4 regions of the Alteromonas sp. 5NS40-0096 genome follow, and region 1 is predicted to be linked to each of the others. Evidence: predicted binding sites of a transcription regulator. Region 1 holds the regulator's gene; each other region holds the start of a gene.

What was found. Region 1 encodes sigma-54, which starts transcription at its own class of promoters, with help from an activator protein. Its sites were predicted from a motif close to GTTGGCACGNNNNTNGNNT; they were not measured.
Region 2: AC27G9_RS03735 (kinase) is a predicted target of sigma-54. The motif match lies at 1,885-1,903, and genes of this name have one in related genera.
Region 3: xdp1 (exosortase-dependent surface protein XDP1) is a predicted target of sigma-54. The motif match lies at 2,820-2,838, and genes of this name have one in related genera.
Region 4: AC27G9_RS10815 (LruC domain-containing protein) is a predicted target of sigma-54. The motif match lies at 2,884-2,902, and genes of this name have one in related genera.

The regions. Positions count from the first base shown of each region.
Region 1 covers NZ_BAAJLQ010000002.1:275,522-280,526, reverse strand. The annotation lists gene kdsC (3-deoxy-manno-octulosonate-8-phosphatase KdsC) at 1-341, shown strand, start outside; gene lptC (LPS export ABC transporter periplasmic protein LptC) at 338-901, shown strand; gene lptA (lipopolysaccharide transport periplasmic protein LptA) at 870-1,433, shown strand; gene lptB (LPS export ABC transporter ATP-binding protein) at 1,433-2,158, shown strand; gene AC27G9_RS07160 (RNA polymerase factor sigma-54) at 2,265-3,749, shown strand; gene hpf (ribosome hibernation promoting factor) at 3,775-4,062, shown strand; gene ptsN (PTS IIA-like nitrogen regulatory protein PtsN) at 4,072-4,515, shown strand; gene rapZ (RNase adapter RapZ) at 4,540-5,005, shown strand, end outside.
Region 2 covers NZ_BAAJLQ010000001.1:808,528-813,532, forward strand. The annotation lists gene cmoA (carboxy-S-adenosyl-L-methionine synthase CmoA) at 65-799, shown strand; gene cmoB (tRNA 5-methoxyuridine(34)/uridine 5-oxyacetic acid(34) synthase CmoB) at 809-1,804, shown strand; gene AC27G9_RS03735 (kinase) at 1,953-2,825, shown strand; gene AC27G9_RS03740 (HAD-IIB family hydrolase) at 2,825-3,643, shown strand; gene AC27G9_RS03745 (glycosyltransferase family protein) at 3,652-4,881, shown strand; gene AC27G9_RS03750 (sugar phosphorylase) at 4,878-5,005, shown strand, end outside.
Region 3 covers NZ_BAAJLQ010000008.1:140,952-145,956, forward strand. The annotation lists gene prsT (XrtA/PEP-CTERM system TPR-repeat protein PrsT) at 1-1,839, opposite strand, end outside; gene xdp1 (exosortase-dependent surface protein XDP1) at 1,926-2,771, opposite strand; gene xdp1 (exosortase-dependent surface protein XDP1) at 3,015-3,827, opposite strand; gene pssA (CDP-diacylglycerol--serine O-phosphatidyltransferase) at 4,051-4,896, shown strand.
Region 4 covers NZ_BAAJLQ010000003.1:200,875-205,879, reverse strand. The annotation lists gene AC27G9_RS10825 (DUF3010 family protein) at 1-136, shown strand, start outside; gene AC27G9_RS10820 (hypothetical protein) at 209-730, opposite strand; gene AC27G9_RS10815 (LruC domain-containing protein) at 741-2,846, opposite strand; gene AC27G9_RS10810 (alpha/beta hydrolase) at 3,211-4,134, opposite strand; gene AC27G9_RS10805 (serine hydrolase domain-containing protein) at 4,335-5,005, shown strand, end outside.

The sequences.
Region 1 (5,005 bases):
CTGGCAGGCGTTCAGCAATAGTTCAGCAGCGTATGCAATCATTAACGGTAAAGCACATCATACAAGGTCAAGAAAACAAAGCTGAAGCCATCCTTGAGTTGATACAGTCTTTGGGCTTAGCCCCAGAGCAAGTGGCTTCTATTGGTGATGACATGCCTGACATTGGCATGTTTAACCACAGTGCGGTCAAGATTGCGGTCAGCGATGCGCACCCCATCGTTGCCAGCAAGGCTAACTGGATAACACAACATCGTGGTGGATTTGGTGCAGTAAGAGAAGTTGCCGACACCATTCTTCAAGCGCTTGACCGCTTGGAAGAACAACATGGGGCGAGCGTGTGAACAGACTTGGCCTGAGTATTTCCGCGCTTTTTGTGTTGGCATTGCTAATGTACTTGCCAACGTTTATGGAAGAGTCGCCGACAGACCAACAATCCGCTAAAGTGGACGCGTTGAGGCCAGCGTACTTGGCAAACAATTTAACCACGACTATGTATGACACAGATGGTAAGTTGAATCATGAGGTGTTCGCTACCACAATGGAACACTACGACCTATTGGGTTTCGTGCTGTTTCAAAACCCGATGTATACCGTATACGTGGGTGAAAATGAATCGCCATGGCAGGTGACAGCAAAGGAAGGGACACTTTATGACAACAACTTGATTCAGCTAGAAACAGATGTTGTCATAACCAATATGAGCGACGACGATTTTGTTCAGACAATAAAAACAGAGTTTATCGAAATCGACTTGAACAAAAAAACCATGACGTCGGATCAGCCCGTGGTAATAATCGGCGGGCAATACGTTATAAATAGCAATGGCTTCAATGCCGATTTGCATACCAGACAATACGAGTTAATTGATCATGTACAAACCACTTATAAACCTGGCAGCTAGTTTACTGGCCCTCAGCGCTAGTACTTTTGCACTGGCTGACGAGACCGACTTTACTAAGCCGATAAAAGTCGACTCAGCGTCTCAGTTTGTTGATGGAATTAACAAAATATCACTGTTCAAAACTGATGTTTACATCACCCAAGGCTCGTTAGTTATCGAAGCGGATGAGGTCGAAGTGGTTGCCACTGATGGCGAAGGCAACGAAGTATTCATCGCGCGAGGCAATCCCGCGAGCTATACCCAGCAAGTCACCGACGGTAAATCGGTGAATGCCAAGGCCAATGAAATTCGCTATGAAGTGAGCAAACGCAAAATTTCACTGAAAGGAAATGCAGAGCTACAGCAAGACACCAGTATGGTGCGCGGTGATACCATTACCTATGACATGGAAAAAGAACAGATGTTGGCACAAGGGTCGGAGCAACAAAATGGCAGAGTCACTACTGTGTTTAGGCCTGAAGCCATCAAAGATCTGACCGACCAAGTCGAATCTAAAGACGAAGATAAAAACGACGAGGACCAACCAAAGTAATGGCTACATTAACTGCCTCTCATTTGGCAAAATCCTATCGTTCTAGGCAAGTGGTACGCGATGTGAGCTTGTCGGTATCCAGTGGCGAAATCGTTGGACTACTCGGCCCAAACGGCGCGGGTAAGACGACAACGTTTTACATGATTGTTGGTTTGGTGCCACTGAACAAGGGTAGCATCCACATTGATGACAACGAACTGACACACCAACCTATGCATGAGCGCGCGCGCCAAGGTATCGGTTATTTACCTCAAGAAGCGTCTATTTTCCGCAAAATGACGGTACACGAAAACGTCATGGCGATTTTACAAACCCGAAAAGACTTAAACCGTCAGCAACAAGAAGAGGAAGCTGACGCTTTGCTGGACGAATTTAACATCAACCATATTCGCAACAGCAATGGGATGAGTTTGTCGGGTGGAGAACGGCGTCGAGTGGAAATTGCGAGAGCGTTGGCGGCCAACCCACAGTTCATATTGCTAGATGAACCTTTTGCTGGCGTCGACCCCATTTCGGTAAACGACATAAAAAAAATAATTCAACATCTGCGCGACCGCGGAATTGGCATCCTAATAACCGACCACAATGTGCGTGAAACCCTTGATGTTTGTGAAAAAGCCTACATTGTTAGTCATGGGGAATTGATTGCTCAGGGCTCCGCAGAGCAAGTTTTAAGCAATCAAAAAGTAAGAGATGTATACCTAGGAGAGCAATTCAAGCTATAGTTAGTATAGCGGGTTACAAATGAGCCAACAGGAACCGCAATTCGGACTTGCACTCGGTTCATTGTTTAAGGTAAAAAAGCAGGAAAATGAGAAAGTTAAGACGTAGATGAAACCTTCTTTACAGCTAAAGTTTAGTCAACAACTCACAATGACCCCTCAGTTGCAACAAGCGATCAAGCTTTTGCAGCTCTCTACGCTCGACTTGCAGCAGGAAATCCAAGAAGCACTCGACTCAAATCCACTCTTAGAAGTCGAAGATATTGGCGATGGCGATCAACCGCAAAAAAGTAACTTAGACAGTGAAAACGATGCCACTGCCGAAGCTCCTGCACCTAGTTCAGATAATATTGAAACCTCTGATGCATTAGAAAAAGACGGGTTACCCGACGAACTTCCTATCGACAGTACATGGGATGAGTATTATTCAGCGTCTTCGGCCCCTGCACCTATGGCAGCATCAGATGACGACCAAGTATTTCAAGGCGAGACCACCGACGATATCCAAGCTCACTTGCTTTGGCAGATGGGTCTGACACCATTTAGTGATATCGACCGTGTAATCGCAATGGCGATTATCGACTCAATCGATGAGTCAGGGTATTTAACGGTAACCGTTGAAGATATTCTGCAAAGTGTGAATACCGATGACGAGACAGAGGAACTTATCGAAGAGGATGAAGTCGAATGTGTATTGAAGCGAATTCAACAATTCGACCCCTTAGGTTCAGGATCTCGGACGCCGCAGGAATGTTTATTGGTGCAACTCAATCAGTTTCCCCCTGATACACCTTGGCTAGCAGAAGCAAAAATGCTGCTAACCGATTACGCGGATTTGCTCGGTAGCAAAGATTACCGAACACTGATGCGTAAGACTAAGCTAAAAGAAGACCAGCTCAGAGAAGCAATGGTGCTTTTGCAAGGGCTTAATCCTAGACCGGGCTCAGCGTTAATTACCAAAGAGCCTGAATACGTCATTCCGGATGTATCAGTCGCGAAGAAGAACGGCCGTTGGGTGGTTGAACTCAACCCGGATAGTTTGCCGAAACTCAGCATTAATCAGCAGTACGCTGCGATGAGTAAAAGTGCGCGAAGCAGCAGTGATTCACAATTTATTCGCTCACATATGCAAGAAGCCAAGTGGTTTATCAAAAGCCTAGAATCGAGAAACGATACGCTGATGAAGGTGGCAAATTGTATTGTCCAACAGCAAATGGGTTTCTTCGAACACGGTCCAGAAATGATGAAACCAATGGTGTTAAACGATGTAGCAGAAATGGTCGATATGCATGAATCCACCATCTCTCGCGTTACGACCCAAAAATATATGCATACGCCTCGCGGTATCTACGAGTTGAAGTATTTCTTCTCGAGCCACGTGGCAACGGAGTCTGGTGGAGAATGTTCGTCAACCGCGATTCGAGCGTTGATCAAGAAACTGGTTGCCGCTGAGACCCCGAGTAAACCATTAAGTGATAGTAAGATTGCTCAATTGTTGGCCGACCAAGGAATTAAAGTTGCCCGGCGGACAATAGCAAAATACCGGGAGTCTCTCTCGATTCCCCCGTCTAACCAACGAAAAAGCCTGATTTAGGCTCCACCTATAAGGAAGACGAAATATGCAAATAAACCTTACTGGTCATCATGTTGAAATAACTGATTCTTTGCGTAACTATGTCGACACCAAGTTCAGCAAGCTAGAACGTCACTTCGACCACATATCTAACGTGCATGTTATCCTCAATGTCGAAAAACTTAATCAAAAAGCAGAAGCTACGATGCACCTTAGCGGAGCGGAAGTGTTTGCCTCATCGGAAAATGAAGACATGTACGCCGCCATCGATAGTATGGTAGACAAGCTTGATCGCCAAGTGATCAAGCATAAGGAAAAACTGAAAAGGCACTAACCCTATCTGATGGATATCACAGCCATAGTCAGCCTGGATCGCACGCAATGTGCGGTCCAGTGCAATAGTAAAAAACGAATTCTAGAGATTATTAGCGAAATTGCCGCTAACAATCACCCGTCTGTTGAACAATCTACCGTATTGAGTGCACTGTTAAATCGCGAACGTATGGGAAGCACGGGAATCGGTAATGGTATTGCTCTTCCCCATGGCAGACTAGCAGGCCTGGAGCGGGTAACCGCAATTATTGTCACCAGCACGCCCGCGATAAATTTTGATGCCATCGATGATCAACCTGTCGATATCTTTTTTGCTCTGCTTGTGCCAGAAGAGCAAACCGAGGGGCATTTGCAGACATTAGCAACCGTAGCGGGTAAACTAAGCGACAAATCGACCGTTAAAGCGATTCGAAACGCCAAAACGAGTGACGACATTCTTCAAGCATTAGCCTAACGCACCATACAGGGAGACGGGGCCGTGAAACTAATTATCATAAGTGGACGTTCAGGCTCTGGGAAATCTGTAGCCTTACGCGCATTAGAAGACTTAGGCTATTATTGCGTAGATAACATTCCTGTTAACCTTTTGCCGACACTCACGCACACTGTGGTGGATGAATACGACCAAGTCGCCGTTAGTATTGATGTTCGAAACTTACCAAAAGATCCCGCAGACCTTGTAGAAATACTGGACTACATGCCTGACACTTGGGATATGACCATCGTCTACATTGATGCCAGTGACGACATTCTAGTTAAACGCTTCAGCGAAACACGCAGATTACACCCCTTAACCAAACTCAATAAGTCCTTGTCTCAGGCCATTAAAGCCGAATCCGGGTTACTCGCCCCTATCGCTGAACGCGCCGATTTGTATATCGACACTGATGGCTTTTCCATCCATCAACTGGCTGAGCTCATCAGAGAGAGAATTTTAGGCAAAA
Region 2 (5,005 bases), on a different contig from region 1:
TTTGGCGTTGGCAAGCGGTGATTAAAGAGTAAAATTGCCCTCCCATTAACACAGGCAAGACTCAATGAAGAAAGGCGCAGACAATATTTATTCGAAACCGATGAACTCGGTTAATGATTTCCGATTCGATGACACCGTAGCAGATGTCTTTCCAGATATGATTCAAAGATCGGTGCCGGGCTATCAAACGATTATTCACACCATTGGCGAATTAGCGAGTAAATATGTCACCCCTTCAAGTAATGTATACGACCTAGGCTGCTCATTAGGTGCCGCGAGTATGTCTGTCGCCAGAGCAACAGCCGATACGCCATGTAAAATTATCGCAATAGACAGCTCTGAGGCGATGGTCGAGCGCTGCCGAAAGAAAATCAGCCATTTTACCCTGAGCAACCCTGTCGATGTAAAATGTGAATTAGCCCAAGATACCCGGATTAGCAATGCGTCTATGGTTATCATGAATTTCACTCTGCAGTTTATTCCACCAGAGGACAGGCAAGGCATATTGGAAAACATTTACCAAGGCCTGTTACCCGGCGCAGTTCTTGTCCTGTCAGAAAAAATTCGCCATGACGCTGAGGCTGGGAATGAATTGCTCATCGACTTACATCATCAATTTAAACGAGACAATGGCTACAGTGAACTTGAAGTCAGTCAAAAGCGTGCAGCGCTAGAAAATGTAATGCTAACTGACACCTTTGAAACCCATCAAGCTCGCTTAGCATCCGCGGGCTTTTCTACTGTTGTACGTTGGTTTCAGTGTTACAATTTCACTTCTTTAATTGCGATAAAAAACTAGGCGTTTTCTGTGAGTAAAACAACGACTTCCTGGCTCGATAACCAGCTATCTCAAGGTTATGAGGCGATTCTTAATTCAGCGCTCTCTCATTGGCTACAAACACTGCCAGCGCAAATGGCCAATTGGCAAGCCAGTGCAAAACACGGAGACCTAGACAAGTGGGTTAAGTTACTAGGTAAACTCCCCACGACCACGCCAAGTCAAATTGAGTTGTCTGATTCAGTGACAATCGGCCAAGCTGGCGATATCAATGACTACGAGCAAAAAGTCATTGCTGGGCTGTTAAAACAATTTATGCCTTGGCGCAAAGGCCCATTTCATTTGCATGGTATCCACATCGATACTGAGTGGCGTTCGGACTGGAAATGGGACCGTGTTGCGCCCCATATTTCCGATTTAAAAAATCGCCATGTGCTAGACGTAGGTTGTGGCAGCGGTTATCACCTTTGGCGAATGGCTGGAGTTGGTGCAAAGCAGGTGATTGGAATTGATCCCACACAATTGTTTTTTATTCAATTTCACGCTATCAAGCATTTCATCGGTAACATGAATGTGCATTTTTTTCCGTTGGGTATCGAGCAACTTCAACCCCTAAAAGCCTTTGATACCGTTTTTTCGATGGGCGTTTTGTATCACCGCAAAGACCCGATGTCGTTTTTGACACAACTGAAAGATCAACTTCGCAGCGGCGGTGAATTGGTACTTGAAACCTTGGTCGTCGACGGAGATGAAACGACGGTATTGATGGCCGGAGAGCGCTATGCGCAAATGCGAAATGTTTGGTATCTACCCAGTGTTAAAGCGCTTACGGTGTGGTTAGAACGACTCGGATTTGTCGACTGCAAAGTGGTTGATGTCAACACCACAACGACACAAGAACAACGTGCGACTGAGTGGATGACCAATCAATCACTATCGGACTTTCTTGACCCCAATGACTCCTCTTTAACCATTGAAGGTTACCCCGCGCCCAAACGGGCAGTGATTATCGCAACTAAAAAATAACCAACTAGCCCGCTCTCTTGCGGGCTTGTTTCATTTCAGCTTCCCGTACGCGCTCAACATTCACCACACCTATTTTTGTTATTGGCACAAATGTTGTAACACCCAAGCCATAGTGTTTCCCCTTATTCGCAGTTAAGAAGGCAACAACATGGACATGAAAGGCTTTTTACGAAGACACGCTTTGCCAGAGCATTATGCGACCATTGCACAACAATGGTTCATGCCATTGGGCGAAGAAATTGCATCGCACCAAAAAAGTGCAAAGCAAACATTTTTTGTCGGCGTTAATGGCTGCCAAGGCTCTGGTAAGAGTACATTATGCGATTACTTGGTTGACTACCTTATTCAAGAGCACAACCTCAACTGTATTTCCTTGTCACTTGATGATTTTTATTTAGATCAATCCGCAAGAAATGCGTTAGCCATTAAAGTGCACCCTTTACTCAAGACACGTGGTGTTCCGGGTACCCATGACGTCGCCTTGGCGAATCAAACTTTCGACAAGTTGGCCTCTTTCGGCACCGTCTCTATTCCCCGGTTCGATAAATCGACAGATAACCCCTTCCCTGTAAGTCAATGGCCTATCACCAATGGACCGGTTGACGTCGTTATTGTCGAAGGGTGGTGTTGGGGCGTTTCAGCCCAACTCGACAATGCCTTGAACGAGCCAGTCAACGATTTGGAATCAGAACAAGACAGCTTGGGTACGTGGCGTCGATACGTTAACCGTCAAATCAAAGAGCACTACCAAAGCCTATTTGATCGGATGGATTATTGGGCAATGTTAAAAGGCCCCTCATTTGAACATGTGTACAAATGGCGTTGTGAACAAGAGCACAAATTAGCCAAACAATCTAACGGCGCTGCTGTGATGTCGGATGACCAAATCGCATCTTTCATTCAGCATTATCAAAGACTAACTGAACATTGCTTGGAAAGTTTGCCAGATAAATGCGACACGGTATTCGAACTTGATGAAAATCGTCAAATTAGTCACGTACAAAAAAAGGCGACAGCGTAATGCTCTATCCAATCATATTTACTGACATGGATGGCACACTGCTCGACCATTACACCTACGATTTCGCGCCAGTGGAAGGCGTTCTCGAGACACTCAAGCAAAAAGACATTCCCGTCATTCCAACCACGAGTAAAACATTTGCAGAGCTACAGGTGCTGCGTTCCCGAATTGGTTTAGATGGCCCTTTTATCATCGAGAATGGCGCAGCTGTGTGTATACCCCATGGTTTTTTTAAACAAAAACCGGCAGGCACGGTTTGGCAAGACAACTATTGGTGTAAGTCCTTTAGCTACAACAAAAACTATTGGATCAATTTGCTAGATGTCATCGCCGATGAATTTGACGGCGAATTTAAACAGTTCAGTAAAATGAGTATCGCAGATATCCAAGACGCCACAGGCTTATCGGAAGACGATGCGACATTGGCATCGAAGCGACAGTACGGAGAACCCGTCCTTTGGATGGGAACAGAATCTCGGAAACAACAATTTATTAAAGCCGTAGCACAGCGCGGGGCCACGCCACTTGAAGGTGGAAGATTTGTCCACGTCAGTGGTGACTGTAACAAAGGCACTGCATTGCAATGGTTTGTTGAAGAATATCAACGCCAACACGCGCAAAATGTGACTTCAATCGCTTTAGGGGATGGTAAAAACGATATTGCCATGATGGATGAAGCGGACATCGCGATAAGGATTGCCTCGCCAAGCCACCCACCACCGGAATTACAAAAACAAGAAAACGTTTATACGAGTACCTTGCAAGGCCCTTCAGGATGGGCCGAGATGATCAACCAATTACTAGAATTGAATCTTTAGGAGGACACATGGCCGACTTTTATCAAAATGGCGTCGTAACAACGTTGCACAACTTGTCCCAACGTCCTACCGAGGCGTTGGAAGCGGAGTTAGTAGAGTTTTCAAAAAAACGACCCATGGCGCTAATTTTGCCTTCGCTATTTTCAGAGTTACAAGGGGATGCTCTACCCCATATCGTAAATGAACTCACTAGCGTTCCCTATTTAACCGAAATCGTTATCGGCCTTGATAGGGCCGATGAGAAGCAGTATCGTCACGCGCTCGACTTCTTCGACAAGCTTCCCCAACACCACCGAGTATTGTGGAACGATGGACCAAGGCTGCGTGCCATCGACCGAGAGCTAAGCGAACTAGGCCTTGCGCCTCGAGAAATGGGTAAAGGTAGAAACGTTTGGTATTGTATGGGTTACATTATCGCGTCGAACAAAGCGGAATCCGTTGCTCTGCACGATTGTGACATCGTGACTTACAAGCGAGACCTGCTTGCCAAGCTCATCTATCCCGTCGCCAATCCTATGTTCAACTACGAGTTCTGCAAAGGCTACTATGCCCGTGTTGCAGATGGGAAAATCAATGGGCGAGTGTCTAGGCTACTCGTTACGCCATTGCTCAGAGCGTTGAAACGCACACTGGGTGATAATGAATACATCGAATTTATGGATAGCTTCCGTTACCCATTGGCAGGTGAGTTCTCATTCAGAAGAGACGTACTCAACGACATCCGCATCCCTTCAGATTGGGGACTAGAGATCGGTGTCTTGTCGGAAATGCACAGAAACTATTCTCACAATAGATTGTGCCAAGCCGATATCGCCGACGTTTACGACCACAAACACCAAGACTTGTCACTTAACAATGATCAGGGTGGCCTATCAAAAATGTCCATCGATATCACAAAGGCCGTGTTCAGAAAACTGGCAACCCAGGGAACAACCTTCAGTACTGAGATGTTCCGTTCAATCAAAGCGACGTATTTCCGTATTGCACTCGACTTCATTGAAACCTATCACAATGACGCTGTTATGAACGGCTTAAAGCTCGATATTCACAGTGAAGAAAAAGCCGTAGAAATGTTTGCGAGCAACATAATGAAAGCGGGACAAAGCTTTTTAGATAACCCAATGGAAACGCCTTTCATTCCGAGTTGGAACCGAGTTACAAGCGCGATACCTGACATCTTAGATAGGATCAAAGAGGCAGTAGAAGAAGACACTAAAGAATTCAAAGGCCAACTATGAGTGCGACCATAAAAATGTTGCACGACAAAGTCACTCGACATCTAGAATTTATCTACGCTGATGTCGAGTTACCTATGGCGTGCAGTGAGCTGGCAACACAATGTATGAATACCATTGGTTTAGT
Region 3 (5,005 bases), on a different contig from region 1:
GTTATCAAACTCATCTTTGATCAATCGCTCGACATGATACAAGGCCTGATCAAGTTCATTTTGGTTTTGATAGATTTCGACCAATTTTTCTCGAGCCGCGGTGTTTTGAGGGTTCAAGGTCAAAACATCATTGTAGATCACTAACGCTGAGTCTTGTTCTGCGCGCTGAAGGTGGTTAAAAGCTTTGAGTAGTAACGTTTCAGTGTGCTTAGGCGATAGTGATAGTAGCTCCTCTACAATAACACTTGATGCATCGATGTTACCCATTCTGCTTTCTATTGCTGCTAAATTAAACTTTGCAGGGTACAGTATTGGGTTGATTGACAGCGCTTCGAGAATTGCGGTTTTCGCTTCTGCTAATAGACCCTGGCGAATCAACACGCCTGCTTTTAAATTATAGATTTCAGCGTTTTCAGGCAGAAGCTGATTGAGTTGCTCTGTTGCATTTAAAGCATCTTCAAACTGCTCAGCTTGTAATTTTAGTACGGCATAAGTAAATACAAATGCGGGCTCAGATTTATAATCTTCATAATTACTATCAAGGATGGAGAGCGCTTGTTCCTGTTTCCCTCTCGCTGCCATTAACTTGATATTAAAAAGTTGAAGTTTACTACTTTTGGGGTTTCTGCGTTCGAGTTCTTGAACTAATTTTTCCGCTTTAAACGCGCGGTTTTGTTTGATCAGTAGATCTCCCAGTATCAAAGCAGAATCAAGATCATCCAGCAATTGTTCTTGATGCTTTTCTAAAAGTGCGAGCGCTTTTTTGTCTTGTTGGGTCGCAGTATAGGTTTGCGACAGTAGCATGACGGCTTTTAAATCGTCAGGCTCTTCTACAAGGTAGTTGCGGAAGTCATTGCTGGCCTTCTCTAGATTACCATTGAAAAAATTCGTTAAGCCACTGATGTAAAGTAACATGGGCTGTGAAGCGATGAGTTCTGGCGAAAGTTCGGCCATAAAATCATTTAATCGCTGAAGCTGCTCGTTTTTGATGAGTTCATCTTGTTCTCTACTTTGAAGCCAGCTGCTAAGAAGAATGGCAAGAGGGTCATTTGGTGTGTCTTCTATAATCTCATCTACGAGTAGTTTAGCACTGTCATAGTCTTGGCTTTGCATATACAAATCGACAAGATTACGCAGTGCAATAGGGTCATCTTTGTTAAACGATAGTGCTTTTTGTAGGTGTTCGGTGGCTAAGGCTTTGTTGCCCTGTTGAAATGCCAGTTGTCCCTTCAATCGCCAAGCTATTGCATTGGTAGGGTCTATGCTAAGGCTGGTTTCGATGTACCGGCTTGCTCTATCGAGTTGTTCTTCTTGGATAGCGAGTGAAGCGAGACCATTTGTAGCCTGAATTTCTTTGGTGTTGATGTCACGTACTTGTTGGTACGACTGTTTTGCGCAGTCTATTCTCTTTAATCGAGAACATGCCGCCGCTTTGATAAGTAGCCATTCTTGTTTGGCTTCGTTAGTGAGCTTATCCGTTTGCGCAAAATCAACGATATTCCGGTACTTGTTGAGAAAAAGCCAAGTGTTACCCAATGGCTCTGCTAAGAGATTGATGTCTGCTCCCATGTCGAGCGCTTCTGTAAATTCGACTTCAGCGGCAACTAGATAACCATTTATCAGGAGTATTTCGCCCATCAGTATCTTTGAGGCAAGGTTACTAGGATCTTTCTGTAAGCTATTTTTTAAGTGAATATAGGTCTCGTCATACTCCGCCTTATTGTAGGCTTTTAGTGCTTTTTCGTAGTCTTCGGCACTGGTGGCGAAACTGTGGGCTGACATCCCTAATGAGGCTAACGTTACGCTGAGTACAAGCGTACGCTTTATCGCTTTCAACATGGTACTTCCTGAATTTATAGACACAAAAAAGGTGGCTAATAGCCACCTTCCAAACGATACGTGTTTTTAACGCAGATTTAAACTGATTATGCTTGTTTCCGCTGACGACGAGCGAACATTAAAGCTGCACCAGCAATCAACAACGCTAAACTACCCGGAGCCGATACTGGTTTAGGTTGTGGCGTTGGGGTATTAGACTTAGAAAAGTCAACGCCAGCCAATTTGAAAGCGTCATTGTAAAGACTCGCACCACTCACACTACCGAATACTGTGTTGTATGTTCCCACTAGCCAGTATTGTGCTGCGGTAGAAAATCCAAAATCATCAGATGTATACAACCCATTGCTTCGCGAGCTGCCAATGTCAAAGGAGCCCGTTACTAGCGCATTACCCGCAACGTTTGCCCAAGAACTTGTCCCAGACGATAGTGTAGATAAACCGCTTGCGTTTAAACCCGCAACCGATACCTGCTGGTCATAGCGGGCTACGGATCCATTCACTCTCCATGGTAGCCAACTGAAATTGGCGCTATCTAATGTGACTTCGGTATCGAAAGACAATAGGAAGAAGTCAAAACCTTCGCCAATGTTGTCCGTTGCATGGTCTGGTGAGTGCGGGTTTTCATCTAGGTTGGTAATACCATAGCCGACTTGGCCCTGATTGTTCCAATAACCGCGGATTTCAGAATTCGAAACAGAATAAACATTTGAACCGTTACCATTTGACCATGCTGACAATCGCACGTTGACACCGTTCATATTCAGGCTGTCTAGTACAGTGATGGAGCCTGGGACGCTTGCATTAGTCCCATTAGCAATACCGTCTCCATATAGAGAATAACTGTATTCGGACAAAGAAGAATCGCCTGATGCGAAGCTTGAAGCGCTGGCTAAAACTAATAGCGAACTCGCAAAAAATTTCTTAAAGCTCATTTTTTGGGCCTTATTAAAAATACAAAAAATTCGGGATTGTTATGCTTTAAGCGATTTTCGTGCCAACTCTGTATTTTGTTGTTTTTTATGGTTATTTTAGATTTTTGCGAGAGAGGTCTTTGAAGAATTGTAAAACTTTTAGACATCTACTTTAGTCTAAATATGAGGTTGCCTTTATATTAAATAAGGCTTATGTAGCAAAAAAGGAGCAAAAGCTCCTTTTTCGTAATCATTACATTTGGGTTAGCGCGTTTTCTTGCGTCTCCAAGCGATGAATGCTAAGCCACTAGCTAATAATGCGATGCTAAATGGTTCACTGACTTCTGCTGGTGGTTTGCCGCTTGGTGGTGTATTGGCCTGGCTAAAACTGATTGCTGAAAGCTTGAAGGCATCATTATACATTTGGCCGCCGTTGTCTCCAAAAACGGTGTTATAGGCGCCGACTAACCAGTATTTGGCGGTGTCAACTAAATCAAAACTCGCTTGGTAGCCAGATGTCGCTGTATTTATGTTGTATGACCCTGCCGAAAGTGCATTGGCGACAATATCGCTCCATGTACTGCTGCCTGATGTTAAAGCTGAGATATCGTTTAGTGCGGCGACCGAGACTTGGCTATCGTTACGGCTATAGCGCCAGGTAAATTGAGCACTAGATAGATTGACGTCCTGATCAAATGAGAATAATACGAAGTCGAAATCGCTCCAGTTTCCTCTTACTTGATTTACATTGTCTATGGCATGATCAGGACTGTTGTGTGCAGATTCCCAATCATCGTTGGTCACACCATAACCGTAATAATTACTGATTTTATAAAGGTTGGCATCAACTACAATGTCGTCGTTACTACCGTAAGTGTCTGCCCAAGCAGATACGCCGATGTTAACACCGTCAATATTCACACCATTAGACAGTGTTGGCGTCGTGCTAGTGACGACACCATCAGAAATCAAATTATATACACTTTCGTCCAATGAAGAGTCACTGGCAAAGGTTGTATTCGATACAAGGACTAAAGCTCCTGCAAGGAACTGAGAAATATAGAATTTACTACGCATACTACCGAATCCTTTTTACTATAAATTTCGATTGTTGCGTTACGCTTTCCTTTCTTATCGATGAAGGAAGCACAACATGGTTTCGCGATTATATGTTGATCAATAGTTCTATAGGGTATGTGTCTGTATAACTTGTTATAGGTTTTTAGCAAAAACAGTTTCGCTGGGTTTGTTAAATAGGTTGTGAGATACTATTGATGTATGTCGCTGAATTAGAGGAAATATGTCTCAAAGTAAACGCAAAGGTATCTACCTTTTACCAAACTTACTCACTACTGCTGGATTGTTTTCGGGCTTTTTCGCCGTCGTCTCTTCGATGAACGGCCGTTTTGAAGCCGCAGCAGTAGCGATATTTGTAGCCATGATCTTTGACGGGCTTGATGGCAGAGTTGCCAGAATGACAAATACTCAAAGTGACTTTGGGGCTGAATATGACTCAATGGCAGACATGGTGTCTTTTGGTATGGCGCCGGCATTAGTCGCTTACAATTGGGGATTATCCGAATTGGGCAAGTTAGGCTGGCTTGCTGCCTTTATATACGTAGCGGGTGCGGCTCTGAGACTGGCAAGGTTCAATACCCAAGTCGGAATAGCTGATAAACGCTTCTTTCAGGGGTTAGCAAGTCCTGCTGCAGCGGCAGTGGTAGCAGGTTTGGTTTGGGTTGGTGTCGAGTACCAAGCTAACGGTCACGATTATGGATTAATTGTAGCGTTAGTCACAGGCGCGACTGGCTTATTAATGGTAAGTAATTTTAAATACAACTCGTTCAAAGAAGTGAACTGGCATGGAAAGGTGCCTTTTGTCGCGCTCTTGCTGGTTATGCTTATATTTGTAGTAGTCGCTACTGAGCCTGCGCTTGTTTTATTCGTCGTATTTGCGCTTTATGCTTTAGCTGGGCCTATTAATACCTTTAGGACGGTGGACAAAGTCACGTTGCAAGACGTAGTGGGGGATCACGAAGAAGATGCCGACTTTAAATCTGTGTGTGAAAAGGATGGTGTGGAAACGCCAACGCAGGCAGAAAACGAAGTGAAGAGTGACCAAAACGACAAAGAAAAGCTGCAATAGTTTATTTATTAAGCGGGTTGGTTAAAAAGCGGCCGGTTGGCCGCTTTTTTTATGTTTTTTTTAAAAAGCCTGTTGACCTGTTTAAAAGTATCTGTAGAATGCGCGCCTC
Region 4 (5,005 bases), on a different contig from region 1:
CGAAGTCAAAGAGTCTTTGCGAAGGCATCCTCTCGCTGTGCCTTTCTCAGAAACGGGTTTGAAGCAGTTTCAAGAGCCGGCTTTTACGACTGCCTATGCCTGGTTGATGAAAAATACGGGAGAGAATGACGCCTAGTTCGATAGAACAAATGGAAGAAACAAAAACGCCTGCGATTGAATCGCAGGCGCATACACTTTAACACGCTGTTTAATTTACAACGATTGTCCAACTTGCATTGCCATTGGTAGCGGACCAATAATGGTTTTGTGGCTCAGCTCCTTCTTCGACAGCCCAAACTTGAGCGACTAGACGTTCTACATCACCACCAATAGTCAGCTGATATGCGGTAGATCCCGCTGGCAACGTCGTACGCAATTGGCATGTGCTGTAGTCTACTTTCACTTCACCGTTTACTGTTGAGTAGTCGTTGCAAACGTTCAGGTACACTCTCTTCGCATCAGCATTGTTGTTCAAAGACAGGGTAACCGTGTTTTTGCCAACGAAATCAAACGTCTTATCACTTACAAGGTCCGCCGTTTCTTCTGGGTCACCATCAGATACCGGATCTGTACTAGGTGGTGGTGTCGTAGCTGGAGGCGGAGTCGTCGCGGGAGGCGTCGTCTGCCCTGAACTGTTTGCACCTGATACTGGCGCATCACTGCCGCCACCACCGCCGCCACCACATGCTGCTAACACTAAAATCGCTGGAATGAATAATAAATGTTTCATTGGTAGCTCCTTAATAAGAATAAACTTTAGTTGAATCGGCCTTAGCTTCCTTGAACCATGAGCGATTCTCGGTGCCGTTAGAGTTTACGTATTCTGCGAACTCAGGGTAGGCGCGTAAGATATCCACATACTCTCTTGGGTGTAGCCAATTACTATTTGTACTTGCATTGATTGCTATTGCCCAAGGTAATCCGTTCTCTGTTTGGTAAGTTTCGCCAGAAGCTAAATCTGTTGAGTCTTCTGCCAAACCAAAGTAGCTGGTATTGGCTAGTGAGGTCGGCGTTTTATTCTTGAGGTGAATCTCTAAACCTCTTCCTGGGTTTGAGCCAAACACTTCTCCATGCTCCGTCCCTTCAGTTGCAAAAATAAAGGGTTTGTAAGGAGCCTGAGGAAACGCATTGACACTGATATCTCGAGTAAATTGAAGCGAGATTGTGAACTGGAACTCTTTTTGCGACGTGCAGCCATTTTCGGTCTTAAAGAACCAACAACCACCTGCGTTTACGTGTTTCCACAAGTCATCACTAATTTTCAATACCGCATTCTGAGTGCCACTTTCTAGCAATGGCGTGGTGACTTCAGTGCCATTAATCGTAAATCTCAGTGTATCTGTGTCGATATCTTCATTGGTGATACCTTCGAGCTGAATCGCGAAACCATTGTTGTATGAAGCGCCCATCGCAGTTAACTCACCAGAGAGACTGAGTTTTTTAACGTGGTTTTCTTGCGATACAATCATCGAGGAATTCAAGCGAATGACAACATCATTGAAATCATAGTCGCCCGTTTCAGGCCAATTGTCTTCAAAAGCCAAGAAGTAAGGCACATTGTTCACCAAACTATTACCTGAATTAACTACTGCTACTCGATAGTCTTCTACTTCACCATCATTCACGCCACCACTAGGACCTACTCCAGATGTCGTTGTATAACGTACACGAGCCCACGTGATTCCTGTAGCCACATCCAGCGGCGTGTCTTCAAAGATGAAATGGGTACCAGTAGTCAAACTCTTATCTGCTACCAATTGGTCTTTGGCATCAAAAGTACCGTCTTGATCCCAGTCGACCCAGATACTCAAATAGCCGTCGCCTTGAACTGTGACTTGCATAAAGCTATCAAGACCGCCTTCAAATGCAGTGATAAAGTTCACGCCATCTTCATCGCCATTACTGGTTTCGTCACTGTAGGGAGAAACGTGAGCATCGTATTCACCGTCGATGGTGTTACCTAGATGAATCCCATCAACAATACCGTGTCTTGCGCCATTGCTAGACAAGGATGTGAGGTAGCTATCCGGTGCATCACCAAAGTCAGTTGTCGGTGGCACTGATTCATCAATAATTGGCGCCATTGCGCAACGTGCTCCGTCGTTATTGCCCGAACTTGGGCCATAGGCAAATAACTCCGCCTTCGGATTATCACCATCTACGTCGATTCTAAAGATGTTCCCATCTTGGTTCCGGCTAATGTAAAAGGTGCCATTAAGGTCAAAATATACGGCTCCGAAAGTACCTCTCTGCCCGACATTACTTACTTTGGATTTAGTACCGTTAACCACATCGATTCGATACAAATCACCATACTTATCAACAGAATAAGCATAGCCATCGGTGGGGTGGAATGCTAAATCATAAATTAGCATCGATAAGGAGGCACCATCAGTGACGCGCTGCATGTCCAAATAATCGCTATCATTCTCATCAAGTGAAACACGATATAAACCATAGTTACCGCCCTTCTTGTAGAGATAGTAGGCGTTTTCCGAAAGTGCCACATCGCCCACGAAAAAGTTTACGCCAGGTTTATTGGTTACAGGCAACGGCTCTATTTGGTAGTCATTACCGATTTTTACGATGGTGTTGTTTTGGTAACCCCAACCGTATAGATATCTGTCGTGATTACTGAATCCGAAGCCATTGATACGATCGCTTGTACCGAGGTTACTCGAGAGAAGGCTTACGTTTCCCGTAACCAAGTTAACACCGTAGAGCTGTGCTGTGGTGTCTTGCATCAAAAAAGCTTGTGAAGGGCAACTGTCAAAAGCATCACTAGCCATGCTGTATGACGGGAATGCGATTAACATCGCAACTGCTAGTTGAGACTGTTTGTTCATAGAAGTTCTCACAATTAAGGTAAAGTTATAACTGTGATTACAATTTACATGCCAGCGCACAAAGCTCGTGAAACAAATCCACCTGCAGAATATTTAGTTATTTAAATACAGTGACTTATGGATTTTTCATCGTTAGTCATTGATAGGTAAAAGTAACTGTAGTTTTCACTTGGCAAACTGAAATTCTCATTTTGCGAAGCATCCAACGGCGATAAATTTGCAATAGGAAAAAGGAGGTTGTTTTATGCGTTTTGAAAAAACTGTTGCGTGTAAAGTTTGCTAGCCGACTAGCACATAAACAAATAGAGGGTGAGAATAGGCACTTAAAGCGTACCTATTCTTGGAGAGTAAAAGTGCAACGCTTTTACGATTTATTGAAAAAAGCGGCTACAGCATCTGTTGACGTTTTGACAGCTTCGGGCTTGTAGTAAAAGTCTACATGGCTACAGTTTTCCAGCTCCATTACTTCATGCTCATTGGTCAGTTTCTCAATAAAGTTGGTAGAACACACAGATGTTGGAGCGCTTTTACTGAATATAATCAGAGCAGGTTGCACGATTTTGTCGGCATAGTGCTCGGCAATGGAAATCAGCGATTGCATTGGCTGGTCGGCAATATGCAGATTGGTATAATTTTCTATGGTATTGGGCCCACGATAGCCATCTTTACCATAGTAGTCATAGGTTTCACTGCCCATTTCTCCGGCAATAGCAACATAGTCTTGTTTCGACTGCTCATCATCTAGGCCAAATGGTGCAGTATAGTCAGCCTCCCCTGTCGCATAGATGTGTTGTGCCGATGTATTCGCGGCAGCGATCATTTGATTCGCCATGTTTCGATCTGCCCATTGGAAACCGTCAGCAGCCATCATCCCTGAAACCGTTGCAAACTTTTTGATTCGGTGATCCGTTACTGCAGCAGAGGCGATGATCGATCCTCCTTGGCAAACCCCCAAGCCATAGACTTCTTCAACATACGGTAAAGTATTGAGAAATGACACTGCGTCCCAAGTGTTTTCGAGCAGCCTAAACATGTAACGCGACTGCTTGAACTCTCCTGGTAGTGCCGGGGAATCTCCCATGCCTAAATAATCAAAGCCAAGAAACACAAATCCTCGTTTAGCCATTTCAGGACCGTAGGTTGCGAGAACCTGTTCTTTGACTTGGGGAAACGGGCTAGCCCCAACAATCGCTTTGTATTTTTTGGATTCATCAAAGTTATCAGGCAGGTATAGGTCACCAACCAACTCAACACCAAATGATTTAAACGCGACTTTTTTGATTGTCATCACTCTTCACCTTTGCTTTCAATTCAGTGATGTCAGTATCCAATCAAAGAGCTTGCACGTCAGTGCACAAAACTGCGCAATTTGTATACAAACCTGCATTAAGACTCATTCTTCATAAATCTTCATTCTTTTTTCATGCACTTCATTATTGTTTTTGATGAATTGAGACCTCTGTTTCAGCACTCAAATAAGGACTCGAAATGAGCACTAGCTTCAGGGTATTTAGCAAGGCAACAACACTATTGGCAATCATCAGTATGCAGCTTTGTTACGCTGCCTCAACTTCGCCTTTGACATTGTTCAATGATACGCAACACCAAACCGAATACAGTGGCATTACTAGCGTTGTTGTAGCGCAAAACGACACTATTGTTTACGAGCGTTATTTCGAAGGTAGCGATGAAAGTACACTCCATAATACTCGCTCAGCAACCAAAACCTTGGTTGCCTTGCTAACGGGTATCGCTATTGAGAAAAACTACCTTCAGTCAGTAGATGAACCGATTCTCACCTTGTTCAAAGACAAGTTTACATCCGAGAATGTAGACCCTAGAAAACTGGGCATAACATTCGAAGACATGTTAACCATGAGCTCATTGTTGGAATGTGATGATGAAAATCAATTTTCCCGCGGCAACGAAGAACGCATGTACATTATCGAAGACTGGGCGTCATTTACCGTGAATTTGCCAATAAGAGGGTTTCCCGCATGGGTCAAGACACCCGAGGCATCACCCTATGGTAGAGCATTTTCGTATTGCACCGCGCAATCTGCGTTGCTAGGTATCGCACTCGAGAGATTAATAGAAGCGCCCCTTGATGCCTTTGCCAATCGCCACCTATTTAAACCTATGGGTATCAAGCGGGTCCA